2 linked regions of the Saccharobesus litoralis genome follow. Each later gene encodes a partner of the first gene's protein in a complex. Links are inferred from orthologs where the notes say so. Each region holds a gene or a part of one and is shown on either strand. Other genes may lie near its edges.

Region 1 (3,914 bases):
TTTTAGCTGACACATTAGACGCAGCAACGGGTAAATTCTTATTAAACGATAAGTCTCCTGCACGTAAGCTTGGTTCTATTGATAACCGTGGTTCACACTTCTACTTAGCACTTTACTGGGCTCAAGAATTAGCAGCACAAACTGCTGATGCTGAGTTACAAGCTAAGTTTGCTCCTTTAGCTGAAAGCTTAACAGCTAACGAAGACAAGATTGTTGGTGAATTAAATGGAGCACAAGGTCCAGCTCAAGATGTAGGTGGCTACTTCCAGCCAAATGCTGAATTAGCGGGTAAAGCAATGCGTCCAAGTGCAACATTAAACGCAGCAATCGAAGCGCTTTAATACGCACGCAACGTTTAGCGTACTTATTGTAGTACGCTAACGAGTTTAGAATTAAAAAGCGAGGCTAGTTTGCCTCGCTTTTTTTGTTTCTAGCGTTTTTAAAAGCCTCTTTCTTTAATGTAATTTACACACCGAATGAAAGACGCGAATAGTACGACCCAAACAAAAAAGCCCAACACTAAAAAATGAGTATTGGGCTTTATTAAACTTTTTAACTATTAATATTAGCGTATTATTGTTCTAACAATGGCTTTAAAAATCTCGCTGTATGAGAACCACAATCGGTTTCGCATAATGCTTCTGGTGTGCCACTAAACAATATTTGTCCGCCACCACTGCCCCCTTCAGGGCCAAGATCAACTATCCAATCCGCAGTTTTTACAACATCTAAATTGTGTTCAATGATCACTATGGTATTACCGTGATCACGTAATCGGTGTAATACGGTTAATAGTAGTTCTATATCCGCAAAATGTAGACCTGTGGTTGGTTCATCAAGAATATATAAGGTGTCACCGGTGTCGCGTTTAGATAATTCTCGCGCCAGCTTAACCCGTTGTGCTTCACCACCAGATAAGGTTGTCGCGGATTGACCTAAGCGGATATAGGATAATCCTACGTCCATTAAGGTTTGTAATTTTCTTGCTATGGCGGGCACGGCATCAAAATATTCACGAGCGTCTTCTACGGTTAAATCTAATACTTCATGAATATTCTTACCTTTATATTTAATTTCCAAGGTTTCACGGTTGTAGCGTTTGCCCTTACATACATCACAAGGAACATAAACATCAGGTAAAAAGTGCATTTCGACTTTTATAACACCATCACCCTGACACGCTTCACAGCGACCACCTTTCACGTTAAAGCTGAATCGCCCCGGTTTATAACCGCGTGAACGTGCTTCTTGCGTGCCAGCAAATAATTCACGAATTGGCGTAAATATGCCGGTATAAGTTGCTGGGTTTGAGCGTGGTGTTCGGCCAATTGGACTTTGATCAATATCAACAACTTTGTCCATCATATCCAAACCCGTTATCTTTCGATAAGGCGCTGGATCATTGGATTGTGCACGGTTTAACTCACGTTGAGCAATTGAATATAAAGTATCATTAATCAGAGTCGATTTACCTGAACCCGACACACCAGTAATACAGGTCATTAAACCAACCGGTATTGCTAAATCTACATCTTTAAGGTTATTTCCAGTTGCGCCTTCTAGCGTTAACCAGCGCTCACTTGGTTCGTGGCGTTTAGCGGGCACGGCTATTTTCTTTTCGCCAGATAAATACTTACCGGTTAATGATTTAGGTGACGCTTTAATTTCTTCGACATTACCACACGCAACGACTTCGCCGCCGTGCACACCTGCACCAGGGCCAATATCCACCACATAATCAGCACAACGAATTGCATCTTCATCATGCTCTACCACGATAACGGTATTACCTAAATCACGAAGATGATTAAGCGTAGCCAATAGTCTTTCGTTATCACGTTGGTGTAAACCAATAGAAGGCTCATCTAGCACATACATAACACCAACAAGCCCTGCACCAATTTGACTTGCAAGGCGAATACGCTGCGCCTCACCACCAGATAAGGTGTCTGCACTACGCGAAAGGTTTAAATAATCTAAACCCACGTTGACTAAGAAACCTAATCTGTCATTAATTTCTTTTAAGATTTTTTCTGCGATTTGCGCTCGCTGACCAGTTAAAGCTAGCCCTTGGAAAAAACGTAACGCATCTTGAATCGATAAGTCTGCAATGTGCGGTAAATTGGTGTTATCAATAAATACGTTACGCGCTTCTTCTCTTAATCGCGAGCCACTACATGAACCACATTTAGCGGTATTGAGTAACTTAGTTAGTTCTTCTCGAACAGCATTGGATTCTGTTTCTTTATAGCGGCGATCCATATTCGGGATCACCCCTTCAAACGTGTGAGTACGATTAATCACATCGCCTCTGTCGTTCATGTATTTGAATTCGAGTTTAGTTCGGCCGCTACCATGTAAAACGATTTGTTGATGTTCGTCGGAGATCTCTTGCCAAGGCTGATTAATATCAAAGTCATAATGCTCAGCAACCGTTTTCAACATAGAAAAATAATAAAAACTGCGTTTATCCCAGCCTTTTATTGCCCCATTTGCTAGGCTAACTTCAGGGTTAACGACAATACGCTCTGGGTCAAAAAACTGTTGAACACCTAAGCCATCACATGTTTTACAAGCACCGGTTGGGTTATTAAAAGAGAACATGCGCGGTTCGACTTCAGCCATGCTGTAACCACAGTGCGGACAAGAGAAATTGGCAGAAAATACAATTTCGTCTTTTTCTGGTTCATCCATCCACGCTATTTTAGCTACACCATTAGCTAGCTCTAACGAAGTTTCGAAGGATTCTGCCAATCGCAGTTTTAAGTCTTCTCGTACTTTAAAACGATCGACTACCACTTCAATCGTGTGTTTTTTATGTAGGTCTAATGCGGGTGGATCGCTTAAATCACACACTTCACCATCTATACGCGCACGAATAAATCCTTGAGCAGCAAGGTTTTCAAGGGTCTTTACATGCTCACCTTTTCGTTCTTGCACGACAGGGGCCAGTAACATGAGTTTAGCACCTTCCGGCATGGCCATAACTTGGTCAACCATTTGGCTGACAGTTTGCGCAGCTAAGGCAACATCATGTGTTGGACACCTAGGTTCACCGACTCGTGCAAACAATAAACGTAAATAATCATATATTTCAGTGATTGTCCCGACGGTTGATCGCGGGTTATGCGAGGTTGATTTTTGCTCAATTGAAATGGCTGGTGACAAGCCTTCAATGTGGTCAACATCGGGCTTTTCCATCAATGATAAAAATTGACGAGCATAAGCAGAAAGTGATTCAACGTAGCGACGTTGCCCTTCGGCATAAAGTGTATCGAAAGCTAATGAAGATTTTCCAGAGCCAGACAACCCTGTAATGACAATAAGTTTGTCTCTTGGTAGTTCAAGATTAATATTCTTAAGGTTGTGCGTTCTGGCACCACGAACTTCTATTTTATCCATGTATTCTTCCGATAGCGGGCTAAACAAGCAAACGCGCAGTATGGCATTTATCGAATTGCTTTTGAACCGTCTACTGAATAAAAAAACAGTGGGATCTAGTGAATATTTTATTAATTTTTATGTGATTTGTTAATTAAGATGAATTTAGCTTTACTAAGCTTTATCTTGGTTTGAATAAAGTTAGGGCTCAAGGTTATATATGCAGCCATAACGATAGTGTTTATAGCTTAAACGTAGTGCAGTATAAATGGGTTTTATAAGCAAGGATGCCATTAATCATTATAATTAAATTGAAATACATTGAGATAATGGACGGCTATGCAATTAACTGACGGAAGTTACACCACAATTGAAGAGTATATTGATGCAATACAAGAAGCTAGCTTAGATGCTATGCAGCTTTCTAGTGGTGTATTTAATAATAGACATAAATTAGTAGCCTCTCCTGATCTTATTTTGGGTTATCGTACAACTGAAGGAGAAACCCTGAATTACGGCACTATTGCCAACGA
Region 2 (4,541 bases), 4.1 Mb from region 1 along the record:
TGAGCCACTGCTCGTCAACCAATCGTAATTTCCGTACTCTTGCAAAATACTCTTGGCCATCGCCAATTTTTCTTGCGCGGCAATAACATTATCATTAGCTAACCAACTACTACCATCGGCTATCGCTAACCAGCCGTTTTGCCAATGCACACTAAAAGCCGCAACCAACATAGTGATCATCAGTGGAATACTCACCCAGCGCGTGGCAAGGCCAATTAAAATAAGTATGCCGCCAACTAACTCAGTCACCATAGCTAAAAAAGCCATCACACTAGGCAATATAAACCCTAAATAACTAAACCACTCCACCACACCTTCAAATCCAACGTATTTATTGTAACCCGCTTGGATCATTATCGGTGCAAGATACAAACGTAACGCCAAGGGCGCTAAACCTTCAGCGACTTTAGTTTTATCAAGGTAATGGTGAAACGGTAAATAAAAACGAGAAATCAACTGAATGTCCTAAAATAAAAAGCAATTAACCTGATCGTAAAGACCGCTAATCGCAACAATAACTTTCGCCCTACTTGTGAAAATAGTTGTAGCGCCAATAACCTTGCAGGCATGTATTACTTATAGCTAATTAAACCTGAATATCTAGCCGCATCGAGCTAAAAATTGATTACAATATCAAGCTATTAACAGTGTTATTAGTTCAGGAATCATGGCGCAAGCAAGTATATTTTCACCAGCCATACCGTCGTTAAAAAAACGAGGCGATCACATCCGTTGGGGCAATTTAGCCGGTAGTAGTCTAGCCATCGCGTTAAACCATGCCGCAGCCCAAAGCAACAACCCTTTTGTGGTGATCACCCCTGATACACCATCAGCATTAAGGTTAACGGACGAGCTTAACGCGTATGCGAAAAATACAGGGCTTGGTGTCTTTTATTTTCCGGATTGGGAAACATTACCCTACGATACATTTTCACCGCATCAGGATATTATTTCGCAACGGCTAGCCACGCTAAATAATTTACAAATGGGTCAAGCTGGGATTTACGTTGTTTCCGCCAGTACAGCACTCGCTTATCAAGCACCCCAATCTTTTTTTAGTCAGTATTCGTTAATACTAAAACAAGGGCAAACGGTTGATATTAACGCAATGCGCGATAGGCTATCTAACGCTGGCTACAGAGCGGTTGATCAAGTCATGGAGCATGGTGAATATTCACTGCGAGGCTCTATTCTCGATTTATACCCAATGGGCAGTGACTCGCCATTTAGGCTCGATTTTTTTGACGACGAGTTAGACACAATTCGCCAATTTGATCCTGAAACACAACGCTCATCAGAAACCATTAAGCTTATTGAGCTTTTGCCTGCTCATGAATTCCCAACCGATAAAAAAGCCATAGAACTGTTTCGTCGCCAATACCGCGAATTATTTGACGCTAACACCGACAAAGAATCTATTTACTATCAGGTCAGTAAAAATATCATGCCAGCAGGCATAGAATATTATTTGCCATTATTTTTTGAACAATGCCAAACCTTATTTGATTACTTACCTCAAGATACACAAATTGCATTTGCTAACGATGTCAAAGACAAATTAGTCACGTTTGCTGCCGACGTTGAAAATAGATACCAAGACCGACGTTATGACACCAATCGACCATTATTAAAACCTGAATTATTGTTTTTAAAACATGATGTTTTTTTTCAACAACTAGGTCAATTCAACCGCATTGAATATACAACCAGCGAGATTGAAGAAAAAGCCGGACGCTACAATTACCTAACCGATAAAGTGGCAGATATCGCCATTGATGGCCAAGCTAAAGATCCTTACAAAGCGTTTAATGCGTTTATACAAGAACAACAACATGTTGTCATACTTTGCGAAAGTGAAGGCCGCCGCGAAACCATTCTTGAATTGCTAGCCAAAGGTAAATTAAAAGTAAAACAATTTAAGTCACTCAATGAATATCTAAAACAACCACATTCATTGGGCATATGTGTCACCGCGTTAGAACATAGCTTTATCGCCGAGCAAAATAACCAGCCAATTGCTTTTATTTGCGAATCAGAATTATTGGGTAATCGTGTAAAGCAAAGGCGCAGACGGCGTGGCAAAGGTGAAGTCACTACCACCGAAAATATTGTCAAAAACCTAGCAGAGTTAACCTCTGGCCAACCTGTGGTGCATGTTGACCATGGTGTCGGTCGCTACCTCGGCTTACAAACAATCGACGCAGGTGGCATGCCAACTGAATTTCTAACCATTGAATATGCCGACTCTAAGCTTTATGTGCCCGTAGCAAGCCTACATTTAATATCTCGCTATTCGGGTGCTGATGTTGACAACGCGCCATTACACAAGCTTAGCAGTGACGCATGGCAAAAAGCTAAAAAGAAAGCCGCAGAAAAAGTGCGAGATGTTGCAGCTGAATTACTCGATGTTTATGCTAAACGCGCAACCAAAAAAGGCTTTAAGTTCAATCTTGATAAGCAAAGCTACCAACAGTTTTCTGCCGGTTTTCCATTTGAAGAAACAGACGACCAGCAAAACGCCATTAATCATGTAGTCAATGATATGCTATCGGAACAAGCAATGGATCGTTTAGTTTGTGGTGATGTTGGTTTTGGTAAAACCGAAGTTGCCATGCGCGCAGCCTTTATCGCGGTAAACGAAAGTAAGCAAGTTGCCGTACTCGTTCCCACCACCCTGCTCGCTCAACAGCATTACGAAAACTTTAAAGACAGATTTGCTAACTGGCCTGTCAAAGTCGAAGTGCTATCACGCTTTAAAACCGCGAAAGAGCAAAAAGCCGTTTTACAAGAATTAGCCGATGGCAAAGTTGACATCGTCATAGGGACACACAAACTGCTGCAAGCCGATGTCAACTACCACAACTTGGGATTATTAATTGTTGATGAAGAACACAGGTTCGGTGTTAGACAAAAAGAAATCATCAAAAAGCAGCGAGCTAATGTTGATATTTTAACGTTAACGGCAACGCCTATTCCAAGAACATTAAATATGTCGATGAGTGGCATGCGCGATTTATCCATTATCGCCACGCCGCCAGCGAAACGCTTAGCGGTTAAAACTTTTGTTCGCCAACATCAAGATGCACTCGTTAAAGAAGCGCTAACCCGTGAAATTATGCGTGGTGGCCAAGTTTATTTCCTGCATAATAGTGTCGAGACCATAGAAAAAACCGCAGCTGATCTGCAAAAATTATTGCCGGATGCTCGAATTGTCACGGCTCACGGGCAAATGCGTGAACGAGAGCTAGAACAAGTCATGTCAGACTTCTACCATCAACGTTTTAATGTGCTGGTATGTACCACCATCATAGAGACGGGTATCGATGTGCCCACCGCCAACACCATAGTTATTGATCGCGCCGATCATTTTGGCCTAGCCCAGTTGCATCAATTGCGAGGGCGTGTCGGGCGCTCACATCATCAAGCGTACGCTTATTTGCTAACGCCGCATCCTAAAGCCATGACCAAAGATGCGGTGAAGCGACTAGAAGCCATTGAATCTCTCGAAGATTTGGGTGCAGGTTTTGCGCTCGCTACCCATGATTTAGAAATACGTGGTGCCGGTGAATTACTGGGTGATGAACAAAGTGGCCAAATTCAAACCGTTGGCTTTACTTTATACATGGAAATGCTCGATAAAGCGGTAGCCGCGTTAAAACAAGGCAAAGAGCCCGCACTCGATGATGTACTTAAGGAACAAACTGAAGTCGAACTGCGTTTACCTGCGTTGATCCCTGAAGATTACGTGCCTGATGTTAGCCTGCGATTGTCCTTATACAAAAAAATCGCCAGTTGCCAAGAATTAGCTGAAGTCGAAGATACTCATGTTGAATTAATTGACCGGTTTGGCCTACTCCCGCAACCAGCGAAAAACTTATTACAGGTAGCTAAGCTAAAACTGCAAGCGGACAACATAGGTATTAGAAAAGTCGAGGCAGGCCCCAAAGGTGGCTTGATCGAATTTAACAAAGACACTAAAGTCGACCCAGAAAAAATAATTGCGTTGATCCAATCAGCCCCCACTGTTTTCTCATTTGCAGGGCCTGAAAAAATTCGCTTCAATCTTGAAATAGAAGAAGCTAATGAACGGATTAAATTTGTAGAACAACTTATTACAGACTTATCAGGAAAAGCTGCCTAAATTATGATGGAACATCACAATACTAATTGGCTGCGCTATCGCCAAAAACGCACTCCAGAGTCGAGCACTAAACGCGCAATGAAGCAATGCACTGTATTAGCTACAGCGTTACTAGTCGCGTTAAGTAGCGCTTCGGCAAATGCCGAACGTTGGTATGAAATAGAGCTAATATTATTTAAGCATGATACCAAGACAGACGAATTGCTTGAAAACTTTGACGACCACATTACGCCTGTTGCTATTAACCGCGCAAGAAACCTGATTTCTTCTCGTTTTCCTGAATCAGCCCAAGACAGTTTATCTTTGCTCAATAGTTGCGAGCAGCCCAAAGAGCCGGAAATAGAATGGCAATTTTTTACTGATCCGGCAATTTTATATCAAGAAGTCGAAGATAATTTAA

The links. Proteins that work in one complex are often made in the same cells at the same time.
Region 2: the proteins of uvrA (region 1) and mfd are in contact, whole or in part, in a crystal structure (PDB 4DFC), measured with the Escherichia coli proteins. The link is inferred for Saccharobesus litoralis from one-to-one orthologs.

What each region holds. Positions count from the first base shown.
Region 1 is NZ_CP026604.1:259,276-263,189, reverse strand. What follows is about bases 374-3,802. They hold uvrA (excinuclease ABC subunit UvrA), read right to left. Parts: upstream 3,403-3,802; coding sequence 574-3,402; downstream 374-573. Other genes in these bases: C2869_RS00915 (helix-turn-helix domain-containing protein), read left to right, coding at 3,721-3,802. Outside these bases: C2869_RS00925 (NADP-dependent isocitrate dehydrogenase), read left to right, coding at 1-341; more of C2869_RS00915, read left to right, coding at 3,803-3,914. UniProt on the Escherichia coli protein: The UvrABC repair system catalyzes the recognition and processing of DNA lesions. UvrA is an ATPase and a DNA-binding protein. A damage recognition complex composed of 2 UvrA and 2 UvrB subunits scans DNA for abnormalities.
Region 2 is NZ_CP026604.1:4,347,278-4,351,818, forward strand. The notes cover bases 286-4,341. They hold mfd (transcription-repair coupling factor), read left to right. Parts: upstream 286-667; coding sequence 668-4,141; downstream 4,142-4,341. Other genes in these bases: C2869_RS16060 (HvfX family Cu-binding RiPP maturation protein), read right to left, coding at 286-456; C2869_RS16070 (CsiV family protein), read left to right, coding at 4,145-4,341. Outside these bases: more of C2869_RS16060, read right to left, coding at 1-285; more of C2869_RS16070, read left to right, coding at 4,342-4,541. UniProt on the Escherichia coli protein: Couples transcription and DNA repair by recognizing RNA polymerase (RNAP) stalled at DNA lesions. Mediates ATP-dependent release of RNAP and its truncated transcript from the DNA, and recruitment of nucleotide excision repair machinery to the damaged site.